Regions from separate parts of the Enterococcus faecium genome, predicted to be linked through region 2. Evidence: riboswitches for the same ligand, from Rfam matches in the RefSeq annotation. Region 2 holds a riboswitch; the other holds the start of a gene.
What was found. A riboswitch is a leader RNA that binds a small molecule or an ion and turns the genes downstream of it on or off. The one in region 2 is predicted to bind thiamine pyrophosphate.

Region 1 (12,130 bases), 850 kb from region 2:
TAATGCAGAATTCGTCGAATAAACTGCCAAAGACATACAATCATATTGCTTTTAAAATTGACGAACAAGATATAGATTCGTTTGTCTCAAAAATCCAAATGTTAGGTTTAACTGTCGAACCAGGACGTTCTCGTGTGAAAGGCGAGGCTTCTTCAATTTACTTTTACGACTATGATAATCACCTCTTCGAGTTACATACCGGTACTCTCCAGGAACGTTTAAAATCCTACAATTCCACTACCTGAGACTAGTAATGACTAGTCTCTTTTTATGGCCTCTGATCCCCCCATTGAGCGAATACTAATAGGGCTTCGAATTGATCTGTTCAATCTTTAAGCAATATCCCTCAAATGAGTTTGGAAAGTTTAGTGATTCATCACAAATACTTAAATACATGTAGTTATATATAGATTGAGGTTCTTGTGAGCGTATGCTCGTGTGGGTTCAAATCCCATCGTCTGCATCCATCTTTCCAAAACAAGCGGCTAGGACATTTTTGTCTCAGCCGCTTGTTTTCTAGTTTATTCTTTCATCTTGTCGGACCTTTTTTCTTGGGTATAGACTTTTCTCATATTCTACCACAATTTTGGGTTTCCCTAACACATGATAGGATCTCACAACAAATTGCTTTCTATTATTATAATAACCTGTAACGACTAACTTCATCCCTTCGTCTACTTCAGCTAGGAAGTTCAAACTATGGGAAGCAATCAAACAATTGACCCCATTTAAACTGAAACGGATCAACGGTCTGGCACTAACTTGCAAAGTACGGATCTTATCTACTGTTCCATATTTTTTCTCCATAACCTTCACCTCAATACCATTATACGAACATACATTCCCTTTGTAAAGAAGAAACTCTGTTTTATCTTTTTGACTTTTTGTCTATTACCTTTCTTAAAATCATATTGGCACTTCCTGCGAAGATGAAGGACATGTACTAAAAAAAAGAGGCAGCAGTATAGATTACTGTTGCTTCTTTACTAATTTAGGTTTACTTGTTAAGAAAGATTATTTACGCAAATGTTCTTCAACAATTTGCTGAGATTTATCAGCTGTATCTTCCACTTCATCTTTTGCTTTTTCTAACTTTTGAATATATTGTTTCAAGCTTGAGTTTTCAGCAGTTGCTTCGTCTAATTTCTTTTGTGTATCTGTTAACTGAGTTTCTACATTTGTTTTTTCTTGTGTCAGTGTTGCGATTTGTTGATTCAAACCATTTACAGTATTTTGTAATTCTGAAAGTTTTGCTTGTGCTTCTTGTAGTCTTGCTGTCCAATCTGCATTCAGATGATTGATTTCATCATTTTTTTGGTTGATCTCATCTAGTTTGACATTGATTTCATTTTGTTTGCTTTGTAGTTGTGCATCCTTGCTGACTAATTGACTTTCTAAGTTTTGTTTTTCTGCTGCCGATTGATTTTTTTGGTTTTCTAATTCATTTACTTTTGTTTGGTATTCTTGGACATCTGCCTTTGAATCTTGCAATGTCTGTTCTTTTTGTGCTAGTCGAGCGGTAAGATCTGTAATCGCTTGCTCTTTATCTGTCAATGTATGATCAAGCTGTGTCAGATTCTCATTGATTGTATCAATATCTGTCTCTCCACCCCACAAAATAATTTCATTTGCGTACCGCGTGCCTGTGTAGCCAATTAGACATAGAAATGCAACGACAATCCCACCAGTAATAAATTTCTTTTTCATTTGCATAGCTCCTTAATCCAATACTTTTACATACTAAAAGTAAGTGATCTCAAACACAATGTCAAGCGTTTTTAAATTACATATGTAATTTTAATATAAATACTATCAAATACTCATTTAATCCTCCTTTTTTATCTATTTAAAAAATCTTTTTTATAGAGAAAAATGCAGGTTAATACTTTCTTAAATAAATATTTATGGTGAACAAAAACAAAAAAGCAAGTTTTATTAAACGCAACCCTTTTCATTTCATAGATTACTGTATTTATTACAAAAAACGCGGATTTGTCATAAATTGTCATGCTTCTTTTACCTATGAAATATTTTCACGTGTTAAAGTATTCCTCGTTGAACACAACAAATAAAACTTTTTAACGAATAAAGGAGATTTTTCATGACATCACTTAAAACTTTACTTTTTGGAACAACTTTGGCTGCCGGCGCTGCATTCTTCATGGGAACGACTGCTCATGCGGACGAAGCTTATACCGTTCAATCAGGTGATACTCTATCAACGATTTCTCAAAAATACGTTGGTGATAACTCCTTGATCAATGCCATTGCAGAATCAAATTCAATTTCTGATATTAACCTGATTTACTCAGGACAACAATTAACAATCCCAACAGAAGGCTCTGCACAAGCAGCTGCTGAACCTCAAGCAGCCGTTCAAGAAGCACCAGTCCAAGCTGAACAACCTGTTGTACAAGAAACGGTTCAAACGGAAAAACAAGCAGCGCCTGTTGCTGAAACACAACCTGCTCCTGCTGTAACAGAAACTGCTGCTACTCCAGCAAGCACAAGCTCTGCAAAAGAATGGATCGCACAAAAAGAATCAAGCGGTTCTTACACAGCAACGAACGGACGTTACATCGGACGTTACCAATTAGATTCTTCTTACTTAAATGGTGACTACTCTGCTGCAAACCAAGAAAGAGTAGCAGAACAATATGTTACTTCACGTTATGGTTCTTGGGAAGCGGCGAAAGCATTCTGGGAAGCAAACGGTTGGTACTAAGATTCATTTATTAATCAAACAGTTTACTTTTATACAAAGAAAGCCAAAAAGAGGTGCGACACTAGTTGTGTCACATCTCTTTTTTATTTACCTAATCTAATGAAACGTTCCAAGTTTTGATAAGTATTTTTTTTAACTTCTTCAACTGATAGCTCTTTGATCTCAGCGATTGTCTTTAACTGTTCTTCAAGCAGTGAGACATAATCTTTTTCTGAAAAAATCCCCCCTAAAGCCCACTCTGCTGCATGTAGTCCATCCGTTTCAATAAGTAAGTGGTCGATTGGGACTGCTTTAGCTAGTTGCCAGACTGCTGGATTCTTTTTCAAATCAAGACCAATGCTGAAATAACAGCCTAAATCAATATAGTCTTGTTGATAGTCCAAAGAAGAATACCAATGGATCAAATAGTGATTAGGGTAAGCTTGGATATAATTTAAGATCTCTTTTTCGCATCCTTTTGTGTGCAGTACAACAGGTTTCTCATTTATGGCTGCAAAAGCAAGCTGTCGCTCAAATACTTTTTTTTGTGTAGTCATCGGTACATTCGTCCAAATATTATCTAACCCTATTTCACCGATGATCCTTGCTTTTTTCAAAAAAGGCTCAACTTGTTCAAACGTATAGCTATCTGCTTTCCAAGGATGGATACCGTAACTTAAGGCTTGAGTCTTACTTGCTGCAAGCTGTCTGTTTTCCTTCCATTCTTCTGGCGAATCACAATTGATGATCGTCAAAATCGTGTGTTCCTGCTGAAGGAGTGCTAAACTCTGACTCCCATCTAAATGACAATGAGCATCACTTAACATCTAATTCACCTGCCAATAACTGATAAATCGTTTGCTTCAACTCTGATTGCTGCAGTAGCCATTCACGTGACCGTCGTTTTTCAGGCACTTGAATCTCAGCAATCACATGTGCCGGACGGGCGGAAAGCACAAGAATCCTGTCTGATAAATAAATTGCTTCTTCGATATCATGCGTCACAAGTAAAGTAGTCCGCTTTGCTTTTTTAGGCAGCTTCAACATCCAGTCTTGCATCTGCCCTCTGGTCATAGCATCTAACGCTCCAAATGGTTCATCAAGAAGCAAGTAAGAAGAAGGATTCATGATTGTTCGTAACAAGGCCGTTCGCTGCTTCATCCCGCCAGATAATTGTTCCGGCAAAAAATGTTCATAGCCGTTTAACCCAAAGATATCCAGATAATCCCTTACTTGTTCTTCATTGATTGTTAGATGATTGATTTTTTGATATAACGTAACGTTTTGATAGACGCTCAGCCAAGGAAGTAACATATCTTCTTGCGGCATATAACTAAATGCTGTATGGAGACCAGTTACTTTTTGATCGTCTACTTTGATCGTTCCAGAAGTCATAGGCTGGACTCCTGTTAAAGTTTTCAGCAATGTTGACTTACCGGCTCCGCTTGGCGCGACAATCGATGTAAAGGTATCTTTAGGGATAGTGAAATGGATGTCTTCTAATATTTTCAGGTTTTCAATGACTACATTCAAGTGGCTGATTTGGATTGACATATCTATCACTCCTATTTTATAAACTGATTAGTGAATAGTTCTTGCGAAGGTACATCTTGCTTGATCAATCCGTTTTCCTGCATAAAAGCTGTATAATTGCGCCAAACTTTTTCTTCCATCAATCCCCAATTCTCAGGATCATCCGTATAATTTTTTGACAAGAATGCTTGTGATTCTTCTAAAAACGTCCGATCATTTTCTTTTGCATATTTTTGCAACAGTTTAGCACTGTCATTTGGATCCTTAATAGCTTCCTGATAGCCTTTTTTCGTGGCATCCATAAAAGACTGTACCAATTCTAGATCACTTTTGATCAGTTGATCATTCGTAATAATTACCGGAGTATAGTAATCTAACCGTTCATCTAATTCTTTCAATGGGATATAGTTTAGTTCAATACCCGCTTCTTTTGCTTTGATCATATCCCAACCTTCAAAGTACCATTGGATATCTGAGGATTTTCCTAAGCTTTCTGGCCCTTCTCCATTGCTTCCTACCATTGTCAGTTTTGAAAAGTCCCCGCCGTCTTTTTCCATCACAGCTTTTAAGACAGCTTCTTCACTTGGACTTTGCCAACCTGCATATGTTTTTCCTTCAAAATCTTTTGGTGAATGGATGTTACTGTCTGATAGGGTGGCGAATCCAGAAGTATTATGTTTGATCACTGTAGCAATTGCTTTGACTGGTATATTCTGTCCATCTGCGTGAGCATAAGTGACATCTTCTTGATAACTTACACCAAATTGTGCTTTGTCCGCACCTACTAGACCAATACTTGTCGAATTATCTCCTGGTTCGATGATTTGGACATTTAAACCAGCCTCTTTATAATAGCCTTTTTCTTTTGCTAGGTAGATGCCAGTATGATTAGTATTCGGTACATAATCCAAAACAAGTGTCACTTTTTTCAAATCCTTTATTTCTTGTTTGCTACTTGTTTCTTTTGCAGTGCCACAAGCGGATAAAAGCAACAGTAGCGGTAATAAAAGCCATAATTTTTTCATTTGATCCCCTTCTCTTAAAAAATATAAAGCATACGATAATACCCTTTTTTCAATAATGAACAAGCGCCATTCAGCAATAAACTCAATAGAATGACACAAATGATCGCAGCAAAAACTTTATCGATCTGGTAGCTGTTTTTTACGCGTATCATGTAATACCCTAAGCCTGCTTGAGCGCTTAGCCATTCTCCAACGACTGCTCCGCTGACACAATAAGTAGCAGCCACTTTTAAACCGGAAAAGAAGCCGGATAAACCCGCTGGTATTTTATATATTCGATAAATCTTCCCTGTATCTGCCCCCATCGTTTTCAAAAAGATGATTTGCTCTTTTGATACTTTCCTCAATGTATCCGAAAAAGAAACTACGATCGGAAAATAGCTTATCAAGACAACAAGGATCACTTTTGGAAGCATACCGAAACCAAACCATAGGGTAAGTAATGGCCCTAACACCATGATTGGCAACATTTGTGAAATCACTAGTAACGGATAAAAAGACATTTCTAAAAACTTCCAATAATCCATTGCCAAGGCAGTAATAAAAGAAAGAACGCTAGCTATTACCAAACCAAGCACTGCTTCATTTAATGTCGTGACAGAATGGGAAAGTAATACTTGTGCATCTGCCGCTAATGCAGAAAATACAGCAGCAGGTCCGGGTAAAATAAAGGCAGGTATTTTCCAAACTATGACAACAATCTGCCAAATAATTAAAATGAATGCCATACTGACTGCTGGATAAAGATTTTTCTTCATTTTGTTACCTCCTTTCTTCTAATATGAATAACAAAAAACGCTTGAAATGGGCACGACATAGTAACCCGCTTCAAGCGTCTGCTATGTTTCTCCCTTCACCAGTATTAACTGACAGGTTCAATGGGTCTAAGTTCACAACTTACTCTCATGTCGTCTACGACATCCCCAGAAACAGGTATTCATTTTTTAAAGTGTAGCACAAGAACGAAAAAGCAACAAGCGCTTTAGTTATCATGCTGATTATTTCAATAAATAGGAGAGATCACTTGCCAATGTCGGATACCCCATGATATAGCTATCCAACTCTTTTTTAGTCAATTTTTGATTGATGACTAGTGTCAAATCATCGATCAATTCGTCTGCTTGCTCGCTAATCACTGCAGCACCAATCAAATAATTTTGCTGGTCAAAGGTCAATTCAGCCTTAGCAACTGGTTCATTGACACGATGATAGGTGAACCAACTGGTAAGATCCATCTCTACCACTTGATCTGACGAAGAGGCGTGACTTTTTGTAACTCCTACTTCAGCAAGTTTAGGACTGGCGTAGACGATCGTAGGTATAATCGGATATTTGATAGGTTCGCTTGTTGCATCCGTTATCCGCTTAGCTACATAATTTCCTTCAAAAGTGGCGACTGGTGTCAATTTTGGGGTTTTCCTTGAAACAATATCTCCACACGCAAAAATTTTTGGATTGCTCGTTTGCAGATAATCATTGACTGCAATTCCGTGTTTATCAAAGACGATATTCGCTTGCTCAAGTGCTAAAGATTCTGTATTCGGCTGTCTCCCAGTCGCACAAAAAATCATATCTGCTACTAATTCCGTCTCTTTTCCGACTAAACGATAGCGAGTACCTTCTGAAATGATCTTTTGGGTTTCAACACCAAAAGCAAACTGAATGCCAGATGCTTCCATTTGATGGACGGCTTCCTCTACCAAAGACGCCTCAAATTCTTTTAATGGCCGTTGATTATGATGGACAATGGTTACTTTGCTCCCTGCAGCATTGGCAATCGTAGCTAGCTCAAAAGCAATATAACCACCACCGATAAAAATGATTTCTTTAGGCAGTACAGGCAATGATAAAAAGTCTGCACTAGTTTTCAAGTATTCCTTTCCCTCCACTGGTAAGATCGTAGGTCTTTGCCCGGTTGCCAAAACAAAGTAATCCGCATGGAAGACTTCTTCGTTGACTTCAATAGATGAATCATCCAAAAAACGAGCGGTTCCTGAAAGATGATCGATTTCAGCTTCTGCTAATTGTTTTTTTCGGCTTTCTGGGACTGGATCCGTAAATGTTCGTTTGAATTTTTGAAGTTCTTCCCAGTTGGCAGTTGGGATCTCGTTAAAACCTTTTCCACTCAATTGTTTTACCCGATTACGTGCCTCTACTGCACTTAACAAGACTTTTTTAGGATCACATCCACGGTTAGGACAAGTCCCGCCCCATAGATCTTCTTCGACCACTAGTACTGTTTTACCTGCTTCTTTCAATCCATAAGCAGCACTTAAGCCGCTCACACCTGAACCGATGATGATTGCATCATATGTTTTCATTTCCTTCCTCCTCTCGACTTAAAAAAGCAAAGATTTCTTTACTTGTCAGCGACCCAATACTTCTTTGCTTTTCTACTATCACAATGCTTGGATACACCGAAAGAAGCGAATATACTTCTTTCATAGGCGTATCAAAGCAAACTTGTTGACGAGCATTTTCTGGTATTTCATTTAAGAAATATCCATTGACGACTAAATCTTCTACTCGCCACTCTTTCGTCTGTTTCGGTTCATCAAAGAAATGCCGAACGTAGTCGTTTTTAGGATTCATCAATAACTGCTCTGGTGTGTCACATTGGATAATTTCTCCATCCTTCATAAATGCAATACGATCACCTAGCTTGATTGCTTCTTCCATATTGTGCGTAACGAAAACGATGGTCGTGCCCAATTCTTCGTGTAAGGACAAAACCAATTCTTGTAATGAGTTTCTTGAAATCGGATCTAATGCGCTAAATGGCTCGTCCATCAAAATCACATCTGGGCTTGCAGCAATAGCTCGGATGATCCCGATCCGTTGCTGTTCTCCTCCAGACAACTCTCTAGGCATACGATCTCGATAAATATCAGGAGATAAGCCAACTTTTTGAAGAAGTTCATCTACACGGTCTGCTCTTTTCTGCTTTTCCCAACCTAACATTTCAGGGATGACTTCAATATTTTGCTTGACTGTCATGGTCGGGAACAAAGCGATTTGCTGCAGCACATATCCCATATTCCACCGCATTTTCTGCAGATTATATTCATTTAACGATTTTCCTTTGAAGTAGATGTCTCCTGCTGATGGTTTAGATAATCCATTGATCATTTTCAAAGTAGTTGTTTTTCCACTACCGGAAGGACCAACCAAAACAAAGATTTCTCCTTTTTTGATTGCCAGATTTAGGTCATCGATGACATACTTTCCATCATACTTTTTTTGCACATGTTTGAACTCGATTAATTTAGTCACTGATCTTCCTCCTTTACTAATCCTTCATTTTTCAGGAAGATTCGTGCTACTTCTGTCGGCTTTTTCTTTTCGACATTGACTTGGTAATTCATATCAATCATTTGATCCTCTGTTATTTTTCCGCTTAATTTATTCAGTGCTTTAACGATTTCAGGATGTTCTTTAGCAAAATCTTTTTTCATCAGCGGTGCGCCTTGATAAGCTGGGAATAACCCTCGATCATCTTCTAGAGTCACTAGATCGTACTCCTTGAGCTGGCTATCTGTGGAATAGGCATCCACAATATTGACATCTCCATTATTGATTGCTTGGTAACGCAAACTTGGCTCCATGCTTTGTACACTTGAAAAATTCAAGCCATATGCTTCTTGGATTCCTTTATATCCATCTGAACGATCAATAAATTCCAGTGTGAATCCCGCTTTGATCTGATCAGAGATAGCTGCCAAATCGGAAATCTTTTTAAGTTGATGTTCGTTCGCAAAAGATCTCTTGACTGCCAAGGCATACGTATTTTGGTAAGCCATTGGTTTTAATAATGTCATATCGAATTGCTTATTCAATAATTCTTCTGCTTCGTCATATGTTTTTTCTTTTGTCAAATCAGCACTTTTCATTGCTTCAGGTACCTTCACCAAGCTTTCTAGGACAGTACCTGTGAACTCAGGATAGATATCGATTTGACCTTGATCCAGTGCATTGAACAAAAAACTCGTCTTGCCAAAATTCGGTTTTAATTCAACTTCTGTTTTTGTGTTGTCTTCAATCAATTCTTTATACATTTGGATCAGGATTTCAGGTTCCGCTCCTAATTTTCCAGCAATCGTGATGGTTTCATTTTTAAACAAGGCAGACTGATATAAAGAAACGCCGCCAAATAAACACACCACTGCTGCTAAAGTAATGATGGAATATCGAGGTTTCTTATGCTGCAACCAGCGAATCAGTCCGCTGAATATAATTGCAAGCAAGGCAGAACTGATCGCACCAATCAATGTCAAAACAGGTGTATTTCGGTCAATACCTAACAAAATAAATGTCCCTAATCCACCTGCTCCGATCAATGCTGCCAAAGTAGCCGTACCGATGATTAAAACTAAGGCAGTTCGGATACCTGAGATAATGACAGGTAATGCGATGGGAAGCTCTACTTTCAGCAAGCGTCTCATTCTGGACATACCAAATGCTACCGCTGCTTCTTCAATAGACGGGTCAATTTCAGCTAGACCAATATACGTGTTTTGGAAAATCGGAAGCAAAGCGTAAATAACAAGTGCAATCAATGCTGGAACAGTTCCGATCCCTACAAATGGGATAAGTAAACCTAATAAGGCAAGTGAAGGAATCGTTTGGAGCACACCCGTGATCTGCAATAAGACTTCTGCCATTTTTTTATGATTGGCTGCCCAAATCGCTAAAGGAATAGCAATCAGTGCTGCAATCAGCAAAGAAATGAGAGAAATGGACAGATGTTGAAATGCAGCTTCCAGCAACTCGCCTTTTCTTTCACTTAATGTTTGTATAAAATTATTCATGCGACCTTCCTTTCTGTTATTCTTTAAGTATAAACATTTCTTTCCTTTTTCCCAACTAACTTGTCTTGCCTTAACCTTACAGCACGAACAAAAAAAAGAAAAAAATACCTCTAAACATGCTGACAAAAAAAGAATCCAAGCAACAAAGTCGGATCAACTTTTTGGTTCTCGTTTTTTCACTACGAATACCATAAAAATCTATACGAAATTGTCACTTGGAATCAGCTATATCTTTTTTACACACACAACTTTTATTTTAATAAAAAGAAACAGCCAATAAAGTAGAAATCTCGTGGGGGAGAACACCTTTATTGGCCTGTTCAACGAATATTATACTGTATCATGACACTTTTTTGCCAAAAATGTAAAAAACGGTTGTTTTGACATCATAAACGTCTTGTTTTCTTATTTTTACTTATATCACCACTTTATTTTCTATCTCTTTCACTCCATAAAGCGGAATGAGTTCTTCTTTTGACTGATAATAAACAGCTTTCTCACGGTTCTTCATCAAAAAAAGAAAGATGTCTTTCATAGCAAGTGGTGCTTTGCCGTGTTCAAATAAAAAGATAAATTGATTTGCTTTATTTATCTGGACCATTGTCACAGGCACCAGTTTTTGTTCTTGAGCCAAAAAAACTCCTTGATACTCTGTTTTTTTGGGTGATTTTGTAAGAATTGTCAATAAGTCTGCTGCTCGCATTTTTCCACTCCTTATTTGATAAATAAAAAGAAACAGCCAAAAATAATTTTTTTTCATTTTCCTCTTGAAGTAAGAGTATAAGTCAGTATAATAAAGAAGTTGCTGAAAATTTTCAAAAGAAAAGAGGCTAGAAATGAAAAAATTAAATTTATTTACAGAATTGTGCGGAATCATTTTAGGCGCAGGAATCTACGGATTAGCTGTGACAGGAATCAATATTCCATCTAAGCTGGCAGATGGTGGGGTTACTGGTATTGCTTTGCTTTTGCATAATCTTTTTGGATTCGCTCCTTCTGTCACTTCACTGCTTTTTAATTTACCTTTATTGCTTATCTCATTGTTTCTTTTTGGAAAACACGCTTTTCTCCGGACGATCGTCGGAACATTTGCGCTAGTTTTCTTTTTACATTTATGGGAGAGCCTTCATATACATTTTGCTGTAGATAGTCTACTGATCAATAGTTTGATGACAGGTATTCTTTCTGGCATTGGTTGCGGTCTCGTCTTTCGATTCGGCGGAAGCACAGGCGGAACAGATATCATTTATCAAGCCATTGAAAAATATTTTCATATTAAGATTGGCAAAAGTCTTTTCTTGATTACTTTTGGTATTTTAGTTGTCTCCTTGCTTTATTTGGATCTCACACATTTTCTGTATACATTACTTAGCTGTTCTATTCTATCTTATACATTGAATAAAGTGAAGTATCTGGAAATTGGATCTGTTTTGCCCCAATTGGAAGCAAAACAGACTACAGAAACATTTGAACCACTTGATCCTCTTGAACAGTTAGAGCACTGATTCTTATTTTTCACTACTTTATTTAATTTACAGAAATATCATTATGTAAACTAAAATGATATTATTCAGTAAAATCTTCTTTATAAAAAAATAAACTATTTTTGCAAACGATCTGCGAAAATAGTTTGTTTTTTTATTTTGCCATTATTTTCTTACTTATTGGGAGAAAAAATTCGCTTAAACTCAAAAAAATTTGAGGATACGATATAAACTTTCGGATAGAGTATAAAATAAGGAAACGCCGCAGCGTTTCCTTTCCAACTGTAGCCGAATATAAATTTGTATATCACTTATTTAAAATAGCTATTTTCTCCCAAAGAGTTTCCTTGATCATCGATCAATCCTTGTAATGAGCGTTCTAAGATACCATGGCTTTTTTTCGATTTTTTTTCTTCTGACTGCTTTGTTTCCTCTAACGTTTTTGTTCGATTGAATGTTCGTACAGACGGCTCACCATTTCTTTTTTCTTGATACGGCGTCGGTTCTGTATCGAACAACAGATAAGAGTCATCCGTTTTTTTCATCGATTCGATTAAATGATCCTCAGAAATTTTG
Region 2 (12,130 bases):
GAATCAATACGACTTAAAACAAGTAGCGATTTCGGGCGTTTCACCAGATCAGGAACCCACACCAAGTCGCTTAGCTGAGCTAAAAGAATTTGTGAAGAAAAACAACATCAAAGTGATTTATTTTGAAGAAAATGCCTCTTCGAAGGTAGCTGAGACATTGTCGAATGAAACAGGAGTGAAGCTAGAAGTGTTGAATCCTTTAGAAAGCTTGACTAATGAACAAATCAAAGCAGGCGAAAATTATATTTCTGTCATGGAAAAAAATCTGAAAGCTTTAAAAGAAAGTATCAATTAAGTTTTAGAATGGAGGTTGTAAGGTGCGTTATATCGAAATATCTGATTTGACCTTTTACTATGATGATGAACCTGTACTAGAAGATGTCTCTTATCATGTAGATGCGGGTGAATTTGTCATTTTAACTGGAGAAAATGGAGCAGCCAAGTCAACCTTGGTGAAAGCATCGTTAGGATTACTGAAACCTTCAAAAGGAATGATAAAGATTGCTGAGAAAAATCAAGAAGGAAAAAAATTAAGTATCGGTTATATTCCTCAACAAGTTGCATCTTTCAATGCAGGTTTTCCTAGTACGGTGATCGAATTAGTCCGTTCAGGAAGATATCCAAGAGGCCGCTGGTTCAAGCGTCTCTCTGAAAAAGATCATCAACATGTACAGCGTGCTTTAGAAGCTGTAGGGATGTGGGATATGCGAAATCGGCGAATAGGTGAATTGTCTGGCGGACAAAAGCAGCGAATCAGTTTAGCGCGTATTTTTGCTACTGACCCTGACTTATTTGTTCTTGATGAACCAACAACAGGTATGGATGAAGAATCCAGAAATGAATTTTATCGTCTTCTCCGACATAGTGCGCATGTCCATGGGAAATCAGTTCTAATGATCACCCATGATCATGAAGATATCAAACAGTATGCGGACAGACAGATCCGACTGGTGAGAAAGGAGGATTCTCAATGGCGTTGCTTTCATATGAATTCATGAGAAGAGCGTTTCTTGCCGCTATCTTCATTGCCGGAATCGCCCCGATGCTAGGTGTGTTTTTAGTGATCAGAAGACAATCGCTGATGGCTGATACGCTTTCTCATGTCTCTTTAGCAGGGGTAGCGTTAGGATTCTTTTTGAACCTTAATCCTACACTTACGACCATGCTAGTCGTTGTATTAGCAGCTGTGATATTGGAGTATCTGCGAACGATCTACCGAACCTATTCAGAAATCTCCATTGCCATTTTAATGGCTGGTGGTTTGGCGCTAGCGTTAGTATTGATGAATTTGAGCGGAGGGAATTCAGCAACAAGTATCCAATCCTATCTGTTTGGTTCGATCGTGACCATTACATGGGAGCAAGTCATCTTTTTAGGAATCTTATTCGTTGCCATCGGTATATTGTTCTTTTTATTCAAACGGCCGATGTATGTTCTGACTTTTGATGAAGATACCGCCCACGTGGATGGGCTACCCGTTCATTTGATGTCGATGATGTTCAATGTGATTACTGGTGTGGCTATTGCTGTGATGATCCCGATTGCCGGTGCACTTTTGATATCCGCAATCATGGTTCTTCCCGCAGCAATCGGTATGCGATTAGGCAAAAGCTTCAATGTCGTGATTGCTATCAGTGTTTGTGTAGGATTTCTAGGGATGCTGTCAGGACTAACTAGCTCGTTTTATCTAGATACACCTCCAGGAGCAACAATCACATTAGTCTTTATTGCTTTGTTCCTGATTGTAAATATCATCAAACGAATATTGGTTGCCTTCAGAAGAAAAAATAACTAAATTATAAAGAAAAGAAGCCTTATAAAAACGAAAAATTTTTTATAGGCTTCTTTTTATTTTAATAAATACCGAACTATTTTCTTATTTTTTCATAAAATGCTCGAATTTTTGAAGAAAAACTTATATAATGTAAAACGATAAAATTTCTTAAAAGGAGTTGGAATAGGTGAAAGTACGTCGCAGTGAACGTCTAGTTGACATGACACAGTATTTATTGAATCACCCGCATGAATTGATTTCCTTAACAAGCTTTGCCGAACGTTATGAATCTGCTAAATCTTCTATCAGTGAAGATTTGGGAATCATCAAGAAAACATTTAAAGAACGAGGGTATGGAACCTTGGAAACAATCCCGGGTGCTGCAGGTGGTGTATTGTTCATCCCTGAAATTTCATATGAAGAGGCGAAAAAATATATTGAATCTCTAGCAGAACGTCTATCAGAACAAGACCGTCTGCTTCCAGGAGGATATGTTTATCTCTCTGATTTGTTAGGAGAACCTGAACTGCTGCGTCAAGTTGGAAGAATCATTGCTTCTAAATACCTTGGTGAAAAAATCGATGCTGTAATGACTGTAGCCACAAAAGGCGTACCTATTGCCCAAGCTGTGTCCTATTATCTGAATGCGCCATTCGTTATTGTACGCCGGGACTCAAAAATAACAGAAGGATCAACAGTAAGTGTCAACTATGTGTCTGGATCTTCTGAAAGAATTGAAAAGATGGAACTGTCTAAGAGAAGTTTGAAACGTGGTTCACGTGTCCTTGTAGTGGATGATTTCATGAAAGGCGGCGGAACAGTCAACGGAATGAAGAGCTTGATTGAAGAATTCGAATCAGAACTTGTTGGCATCACTGTATTTGCCGAATCAAAATTCAACGGTCATCGCGCCATCGATGATTATACGTCACTGCTTTATGTCAAAGATGTAGATACTCAAACGAAAAATATTACGGTTGTGCCAGGAAATTATTTTTCAGAATAAGAGGTTGTGAAAAAGCCGCTTAGTTTCGAGTAGTAAGAAAAATTTTGTGAAAATGGCTTTCCACATTTTTTCATAAATTTGGCTTAATACCGAGAAACTGGCTTTTGAACACCGTTTATCTAGAGGTTGTGAAATCAGCGTCCTGTCCTGAGTATTAGCTCAATAAACGGAAAAATTGCTCCTCATATTTTGCCGTTTATTGAGCTAATACCGAAGGTCAGCTGATTGAAAAACGTTTAATGAAGAGGTTGTAAGCCTACCGTTTAACTCTAAGTCACAAGAAACGATTTCAAAAAACAGCTTTTCATGTTTTATGAGTAGTGTGACTTGTGACCGAGGAGTTGGCAGGAGAGCACCGGTTACCAAATAGATAGGCCCGTTATGGTCTATCTATTTTTTTATCCAGAAAACGCTGGGATAAAAGAAAATCACTTGTTTTGTTGAAAAAATGGGTATACTGGGATAAACTGAAATCAGCAAACTATATTTAGGAGTGACGCAGTTGGACGCACGTTATGCAATTATTTTGGCGGCAGGGAAAGGTACCCGCATGAAGTCAAAATTATATAAAGTTTTACATCCCGTTTCTGGTAAACCTATGGTAGAACATATCATTAATCGGGTCAGTGAAACGAAACCAGATGAAGTGATTACGATCGTTGGACACGGAGCAGAACAAGTTAAAGCACAACTAGGAGAACGCAGTAAATATGCGTTACAAGCAGAACAATTGGGAACAGGACATGCTGTTTTGCAAGCTGCTTCTTTCTTGGAAGGAAAAAAAGGAACAACGTTAGTTATCAGTGGCGATACACCATTATTGACTACTGAAACGCTGAACAATCTTTTTGAATATCACCAAGGAAAAAATGCAAGTGCAACGATCTTGACGGCACAAGCAGAAAACCCAACAGGATATGGACGAATCATCCGTGACCATATTGGGATCGTAGAAAAAATCGTGGAACAAAAAGATGCAACACCAGAAGAAGCTCTTGTACAAGAAATCAATACAGGAACTTACTGTTTTGACAACGAAGCTTTGTTCGATGCGTTAAGCAAAGTTGGAACAAACAATGCTCAAGGTGAATACTATCTAACAGATATCATCGAAATCTTAAAAGAAGAAGGCCATACAGTTGCTGCTTATCAAACGGATGATTTTGAAGAATCAATGGGAGTCAATGATCGGATCGCGTTAGCTAAAGCAAATGAGATCATGAGAAAGCGAATTAACCAGATGCATATGGTCAATGGCGTAAGCTTTGTCGATTCAGCAACGACATACATCGATGCAGGCGTAGAAATCGGTCCAGACACATTGATCGAAGCAGGTGTACAAATCCAAGGAAATACAGTCATTGGTTCTGATTGTGTCATCGGGTCACATTCAAAAATCGTAGACAGTAGGATTGAGGATCACGTCGTCATTGAAAACTCAGTCATTGAAAGCAGCCATGTCAAGAAACATGCAGATGTGGGACCTTATGCACATTTACGACCAAAAGCTGAAATTGGCGAAAACGTCCATATCGGAAACTTTGTGGAAGTGAAAAATGCTCAAATCGGCAAAGGAACTAAAGTCGGTCACTTGACTTATGTTGGTGATGCTACGCTGGGAGAAGAAATCAATGTCGGATGTGGTGTTGTCTTCGTCAACTATGATGGAAAGAACAAACATCATACGACTGTCGGCGACCACAGCTTTATTGGTTCTAGCACGAATATCATCGGACCTGTCGAGGTAGCTAAAAACAGTTCGATTGCTGCCGGGTCAACAATTACAGACAATATTCCAGAATATGCGCTGGCAATTGCGAGAGCAAGACAAGTCAATAAAGAAGGATATGCAAAAAAACTCCCTTATCTAAACTAAGACTTTTGCAAAATCACTTGATTTATTTAAAAAATATGACTACTATTTATTAGGTAGAATTCTAGAGTTGTGAAAAAGAAAGTGGAGGTCCCCATGTCAAAACATTACTTTGACCCAAGATTAAAAATTTTTGCGTTAAATTCCAATCGCCCATTAGCAGAGAAAATTGCAGCAGCAGTCGGCGTCGAGTTAGGAAAATCATCTGTTACTCAATTTAGTGATGGAGAAATTCAAGTAAACATTGAAGAAAGTATTCGTGGATCGCATGTCTATGTTATTCAATCAACGAGCAGCCCAGTCAATGATAACTTGATGGAGTTGCTGATCATGATTGACGCACTGAAACGAGCAAGTGCAAAAACAATCAACGTAGTCATGCCTTATTATGGCTATGCGCGTCAAGACCGTAAAGCACGTGCACGGGAACCAATCACAGCGAAATTAGTAGCAAACATGATTCAAAAAGCTGGTGCAACAAGAATGCTGACTTTGGACCTTCATGCAGTCCAAATCCAAGGTTTCTTTGATATTCCAGTCGATCATTTGATGGGTGCGCCACTTATTGCCAATTATTTCTTAGAAAAAGGAATCAAAGGCGATGATGTTGTCGTTGTTTCACCAGACCATGGTGGTGTCACACGGGCACGTAAATTAGCGGAATTTTTGAAATCTCCGATTGCGATCATAGACAAACGCCGTCCAAAAGCAAATGTTGCAGAAGTAATGAATATCATTGGACAAGTCAAAGGCAAAACTTGTGTACTGATCGATGATATGATCGATACAGCAGGTACGATCACATTGGCTGCCAATGCTTTGAAAGAAGCTGGTGCAACTAGTGTGTATGCTTCATGTACACATCCAGTATTATCCGGCCCTGCTTTACAAAGAATAGAAGATTCAGCTATCGAGCGTCTAGTTGTTACAGACTCGATCTATCTTCCAGAAGATCGTAAAATCGACAAAATCGATGAAGTAAGTGTTGGCGGACTAATGGGAGATGCAATCAAACGTATCCATGAAAACAAACCAGTTAGTCCATTGTTTGAAACAAAAAATAAATAATAAATAAACTCACAAAGGGGAGTCCAATTGGGCTGAGATTGAATCTATTTCTAAACCCTTCGTACCTGTATCGGTTATGCGAGCGTAGGAATTGTGAATAAACAGCTGTTTGACTATTTTCGAAAGCTGCTTCCTCCTTTGTGACTTTTTTATTCAAAGGAGGAAGTTTTTTTATGGGAAAAAATAGAGTTTGGGTAGAAGGAACGATTGTTGCAGCGTTAGCGATGGTGTTGTCGTTGATTCCGATCCAGATCGGCAGCAGTTTTTCTATTTCATTAGGGCAGATTCCATTGACTCTTTTTGCGTTAAGAAGAGGGACAAAGGCAGGGATGCTGGCAGGTTTCATTTGGGGCATCCTACATTTTCCGTTGGGACAAGTTTATTATTTAAGTGTCGTTCAAGTGTTGATTGAGTACCCGATTGCCTATACTTTTGCAGGCGCAGCAGGGCTCATGGCTTCAAATGTCCAAAAAGGCTATGTAGACGATAATACGAAACAAATTAGAAAAAGCATCGTGTTTGGTGCATTGATTGGCGCACTTTCCAGATATTTTTGGCATTTTATTGCAGGAGTGGTTTTCTGGGGAGCGTATGCACTATGGGGGATGAATCCTTGGCTCTTTTCTTTCGTAATGAATGGTGCCAGCGGGTTGAGTACAGCTATTGTAACGATCATCGTTTTATTAGGGATCCAACAAACGACTCCTTCGATTTTTGTGCCAGATAAACGACAGGAGCTGTAAATAAAAAAGAAGCAAGAAACTTGAGACAGAATCATGTCCTAGTTTCTTGTTTCCTTTTTATTTTTTGATAAGAAATAGATCTACTTCAATGGCAGATAAGAAAGATCGGCATCTTCTACCAATTGCCAGTGTCGATCGGTGACAGAGTAGATTAAAGTAGCGATGATTTCCTCTTCTCGATACCGGGTGCCTTTTAATTTCCAAATATAATCTTCAATCACATAGATTGGGATACGATATTTACCATCGATCAAACCAACTTGATCAAAAGAAAAAATGATCCCTTCCTGCATCAAATTACGCATTTCTTTCAATAATTCCACACTGATTTTTTCAACAGGTGTTTCTTTTTTGAAAAAAGATTTTTTTACATTGATCTTATCTGACAAGATCGAACTTAATTTACTAGCAAAAATCCTATAAAATTCATCTAAATAGCGATAATAAATCCGATTCAGCTGATCATTAAGATCGAAGTATACAAAATTATTCTGTAGTTTATAAAAAAACGGCGAATGAAGATGTGTTTTCATATGACCAAAATATAATAATTCTGAAATTTCTAAAGGTGTCAATTCTTTCAGCATCGTTAAATCAGTAAAGTCGATCCACTTCAATTCATCGAATCCACGCCTGTTACGAGAAGAGGAAAAGAAACGCTGAATATTTTCTGTACCACGGATTACTTTCAGCCCTGTATGGGATTCATATTATCCAGCAGAAGCAGATGGATCAAGCAAGAGCAAGTTTTGAGGAAAATGCACGATACTGTTTGCAAAGTCAGTAGCAGTCAGCCCTTTTGTTAAAACAGCATTACTTGTGGTATCAATATGTACATAAACTGACTCAGTCATCATGTTCCTCCTCTTATTTCCTCTTAATCTCTTTTATTTTACAACATTTGCATTAAAAAAGCTTGTTTCTTTTATTTTAAAATTCCATTACAAAATCACGTTTTCATTAAAAACACTCTCATTTTCAATTAATTTTTGTGATTTTTGTATTTTTTTATTTAAAGGAGGTTTTATGAATTGTTTTCTTATGGAATCTACAAAGTCGAATACGAGACTCATGACCTTTTTATGACGTACTGGTATACTTGAAGAAAAAGGAGAGCGCGATGGAGATAAAAAAAGTTTACTTTTCACAGAAAATGTCGCTGTATTCGCCTATCCAGCAAGCAAAACAACCCCTTCCATTTTTTCAAAGTCATCAAGAAAGTAGAGACGCTTTTTGGCGTTCTGCAAAAAAGCAATGTGCTTTTAAAGCAGTATCGAAAAAATATACCGTCTATTTTACTATTGCTAAAAGTAGAGGAGATGTTATTTTTAATAATCTGTTGATTGAAGGTGAAACTTTTGAATGGAAAAAATTTTTTCGGTATATGGAAGCTTGCGCTCGTTTTTTTATTAAAGAAAACTGTTGTTTTTTATTTCAATCTCCTCTATCAGAAGAATGGTTGCGTATTTTTCATAAAAACGGCTATCAAGGAACCACACAATTAAATAAAAAGCTGGTCTATCATACAGCACTTGTTTTAGGTGGAGGAGGAGCGCACGGTGCTTATCAGATTGGTGTGTGGCAGGCGCTGAAGGAACATGATATCAACTTTGAGATTATCACAGGTACCTCGGTAGGTGCGTTGAACGGCGCATTGATTTTACAAGGAGATATGAAAAAAGCTGTGAATTTATGGAAAAAGCTGTCGACAAGACAAGTGCTTGCGTTACCAGAAATGGCTGCAGTTGAAGACCTTCGTGAACGCTTCTATCGAGAAAGACGCCAAATGACGAAAACAGCACTAATTGAAGGCGGGGTTTCTTCTGCTCCATTGGAAAAGATGGTCAAAGACAATTTGGATTTGTCCTTACTCAAACATAATCCCAAAATACGTTTATATACGGTGTCTACTAAACTGCCAGAACTAGCGGAAGTAGTGACTGATATCCAACAGACAAAAACAGAAGAAATACCAGATTGGATACTCGCCTCTGCTTCATTTTATCCCGCTATGGCTTATCGAAAGATCGGAAAAAATAAATATGCAGACGGTGGGTATCGCAACAAAATACCTATTGATATTGCGATTAACAAAGGAGCAACAGAGGCATTTGTCGTAGATGTGCAAGGGCCAGGCCCAGCGAAAAAAATTCGTATGCCAGACATTTTTATCCATTGGAAATGTCAAACATTGTGGACACTAGGCAGCTTTCTGCTTTTTGATAGCCAAAGGAACCAATTAAATTTACAATTAGGCTATCTGGAAATGAAAAAACGATTAGGCTATTACTATGGGAACTGGTATACATTTCATTCTGTTAAACCTGCAAGAACATACTGGCGAGGATTTTTGTCTTACTTAACAAAAGAAATTCAGTTAGAATTATCTTTTTTCAAAAGCATAAAATTTTGGCAAAAACTGCGTAATTTATATAAGAACAGGGTCGTACCAGAGACATGCGGATTGGCGATGCTAGAACTTTTAGCAAAAAAACATTTTTTACTGCCCAATGAAATCTATCAAGTAGACATGATGATTCAAATGATCTGCCAACAAGATATAAAAAGTATGCCGGATGATTTATTGGCACAAATTGGTCAATTAAGTACTGAAGAATGGCGAAGGTATCGAAAATACCAGCAAAAAATACAAAATGAGCGCACGAAAACTGTTTATTTTGATTATCTGCTACAAGGAAAACGCAAGGATCGTTTGCAGCATGAATTGCTTAAGCAACCAGTTGACACATTACTGATCCTATATTTATATTATCTCAAGGAGGAACAACCATGGCACAAGAATTTTCATATGAAATCGTAGAAGAAATCGCTATATTGTCAGAAAACAACAAGGGGTGGCGTAAAGAACTGAACCTAGTCAGCTGGAATGGTCGCCCGCCAAAATTCGATCTTCGAGATTGGGCGCCAGACCATGAAAAAATGGGGAAAGGCCTGACATTGACGAACGAAGAGTTTGAACAACTGCAAAAAGCAATAGAAAATATGTAATGAGGAAGGACCCTGTCGAATGAAAAGTATGACTGGTTTTGGCAAAGCCATCCGCGAAACAAAAGCGTATCAGTTAGATATTGAAATAAAAAGTGTCAACCAGCGTTTTCTAGATGTTCAAATACGAAGTCCTAAAATCCTGAACTTTGTTGAAAACGATTTTCGTCAGCTTATTAAACAGCAGTTAAGCCGCGGTCGAATCGAAGTATTTGTGAATCTAGCTTATATTGGCAAAAACGAAAAACAGATCGTCATCAACTGGGAATTGATTGATTCACTTATCACTCAATTGACAGACGGAATTCAACAACGATACGGTAGTCAAAATCAAGTGTCAATTAGTCGGATGGCGGAACGCTTCGTGCTGGACGAAAACTTCGTAACGGTAGAAGAAAAACCGGAAGAGAGCATGGAAGAATTGGCACAGTTAGCTCTAGATACATTGAAAAGCGCACTTGATTCTATTGAGGCGAGTCGAGAAAAAGAAGGTCAAGCTTTAGCTTTAGTGTTGAAAAAGAATACTGAAGAATTCAAAGAAGTACTAAAAAAACTCGATAGTTTTGTAGAAATCTATGAAAAGGAATTTCAAATAAGGTATCAAAAAAAGCTGGAGGAATTTCTTGGAGCGAAAGTCGATGAGCAACGGTTGTTGACGGAGCTAGCCATCTTGTTGGAACGCGGAGATATTCACGAGGAACTGGATCGTCTGGCGATCCATGTACAAAAACTAGATGAACTTATCGAAGCACAATGTCCTGTAGGTCGGGAATTAGATTTCCTGATCCAAGAAATGAATCGGGAAATCAACACGATCGGTTCCAAATCAAATGCAATCGAAATTAAAAATCAAGTCGTCCAGTCTAAGACGATCTTAGAAAAAATCAGAGAACAAGTACAAAATATTGAATGACGAAAGAGGTAGAGATAATGAAATATTATGACGTAACGTTCCACGAATTAAGTGGAAAAACTGTGGTTAAACGGGATATCCCTTCTGAAAAAAACGGCTTTGACGTATGGAAAGATGCCTGTGCAGACTATAATGAGAACGAACTGTTTATTTTGATCAACGACGGTGCTTACGTGACGATGAATCGGAAATTTATTGTTCGAATTGACACAGAAGAGGTAGAAGATCCGACAGAAAAAGCACGTTCTCGAAAAGATGAGATCATGGGTGTAGTGAATACTTTGTCCAATATGGGCTTTTAGCAAGGATGCTGAACAAAGAAATACAATAAATAATCAGAATTGGATTTCTTCGCTTAGCTTCTTTGCTCTAGGAATACATTTAAAGGTTGTGACAAAATTCGTGTCACAATCTTTTTTTATTTTGAATAAGTGATGTTCAAAAACCATTTTCTCGGTATTAAGCCAAATTTATGCAAAAATGTGAGAAACTATTTTCACAAAATTTTTCTTCATACTCGAAACTAATCGGCTTCTTCACGACCTCTTATACACGGCGTTCAAAAGCTTGCATCTGCGATAATAACCCCAACCAAACGAAAAACATGAGAAGCTGTTTATGTTTGGCTGTTCTTATTACTTGATGCAGGACAGCTTTTTTACGACCTCTTGGTACAGGGTAGCTTTTTTACCAATTTCTAGCTATAATTAAAGATAACCTTGAAAGTTGCAGAAAAAAAGTGCAAAATAAACGATAAGTACAAAAAGACTAGTTGAAAGGACGTCGTCATGTCAGAGCGTGGATTATTAATCGTGTTGTCTGGTCCATCCGGTGTAGGAAAAGGCACAGTACGAAAAGCAATTTTTGAGAGTGAGGATAATGATTTTCAGTATTCGATCTCAATGACTACCCGTAAAATGCGTGAAGGGGAGGTCGAAGGCGTTGATTATTTCTTCCGAAGCAAAGAAGAGTTTGAATCAATGATCGAAGCTGGAGAGATGCTGGAATACGCAGAATATGTCGGGAATTATTATGGAACTCCTTTGTCATATGTCAACAAGACATTGGATGAAGGAAAAGATGTTTTCTTGGAGATTGAAGTCCAAGGAGCAAAACAAGTCAAAGAAAAAGTGCCCGATGGTGTATTCATCTTTTTGACTCCGCCAGATTTAGCGGAATTAAAATCACGGATCGTAGGCCGAGGAACAGATGCAGATGAAGTAATCGAAAAACGAATGAAAGTTGCAAAAGAAGAAATCGAAATGATGGCTCTTTACGACTATGCTGTTGTAAATGATGAAGTGCCGCTAGCAGTTGAACGAATCAAAAACATTATTGCCAGTGAACATTTTCGAGTAGATCGCGTAATCGGTAAATATATTAAAATGTTAAAGGAGATGTAGTCTTATGATGTTAAAACCTTCAATTGACTCACTATTAGATCGTGTAAATTCAAAATATTCTCTAGTGATTTTAGCAAGTAAACGCGCGCATGAATTGGATGCAAGTGCACAGCCTACTCTAGATTCTTTTGATTCAGTAAAAAGCGTCGGTCAAGCTTTAGAAGAAATCGATGCAGGAAATGTAGTCAATGATCCACATCCTGAATTAAAACGTGAACGTTTGAAGATGGAAGAAGAGGAACGTCAAGCACAAAAAGAGCGTGAACAACACGAATTGGAATCACGTATCCGTGAAGAGCAAAAAATGTAATAAAGAAAAATAGAGCGAACATCTAAAAAGAAAA

Region 1: another riboswitch for thiamine pyrophosphate. It lies ahead of PYW34_RS07485 (ABC transporter permease); the one in region 2 lies ahead of thiT (energy-coupled thiamine transporter ThiT).

The regions. Positions count from the first base shown of each region.
Region 1 covers NZ_CP118955.1:1,535,389-1,547,518, forward strand. The annotation lists partial or broken gene PYW34_RS07450 (VOC family protein) at 1-245, shown strand, start outside; gene PYW34_RS07455 (hypothetical protein) at 517-807, opposite strand; gene PYW34_RS07460 (hypothetical protein) at 1,015-1,707, opposite strand; gene PYW34_RS07465 (LysM peptidoglycan-binding domain-containing protein) at 2,102-2,725, shown strand; gene PYW34_RS07470 (TatD family hydrolase) at 2,809-3,531, opposite strand; gene PYW34_RS07475 (ABC transporter ATP-binding protein) at 3,521-4,258, opposite strand; gene PYW34_RS07480 (ABC transporter substrate-binding protein) at 4,270-5,262, opposite strand; gene PYW34_RS07485 (ABC transporter permease) at 5,277-6,020, opposite strand; TPP riboswitch at 6,094-6,198, opposite strand; gene PYW34_RS07490 (dihydrolipoyl dehydrogenase family protein) at 6,261-7,583, opposite strand; gene PYW34_RS07495 (ABC transporter ATP-binding protein) at 7,570-8,535, opposite strand; gene PYW34_RS07500 (ABC transporter permease/substrate-binding protein) at 8,532-10,070, opposite strand; gene PYW34_RS07505 (hypothetical protein) at 10,486-10,773, opposite strand; gene PYW34_RS07510 (YitT family protein) at 10,907-11,575, shown strand; gene PYW34_RS07515 (hypothetical protein) at 11,866-12,130, opposite strand, start outside.
Region 2 covers NZ_CP118955.1:2,382,165-2,394,294, reverse strand. The annotation lists gene PYW34_RS11640 (metal ABC transporter substrate-binding protein) at 1-295, shown strand, start outside; gene PYW34_RS11635 (metal ABC transporter ATP-binding protein) at 318-998, shown strand; gene PYW34_RS11630 (metal ABC transporter permease) at 971-1,795, shown strand; gene purR (pur operon repressor) at 1,962-2,780, shown strand; gene glmU (bifunctional UDP-N-acetylglucosamine diphosphorylase/glucosamine-1-phosphate N-acetyltransferase GlmU) at 3,283-4,656, shown strand; gene PYW34_RS11615 (ribose-phosphate diphosphokinase) at 4,750-5,721, shown strand; TPP riboswitch at 5,727-5,829, shown strand; gene thiT (energy-coupled thiamine transporter ThiT) at 5,895-6,464, shown strand; partial or broken gene PYW34_RS11605 (hypothetical protein) at 6,545-7,318, opposite strand; gene PYW34_RS11600 (patatin-like phospholipase family protein) at 7,585-9,285, shown strand; gene PYW34_RS11595 (YdbC family protein) at 9,255-9,473, shown strand; gene PYW34_RS11590 (YicC/YloC family endoribonuclease) at 9,493-10,383, shown strand; gene PYW34_RS11585 (hypothetical protein) at 10,401-10,685, shown strand; gene gmk (guanylate kinase) at 11,172-11,786, shown strand; gene rpoZ (DNA-directed RNA polymerase subunit omega) at 11,791-12,096, shown strand.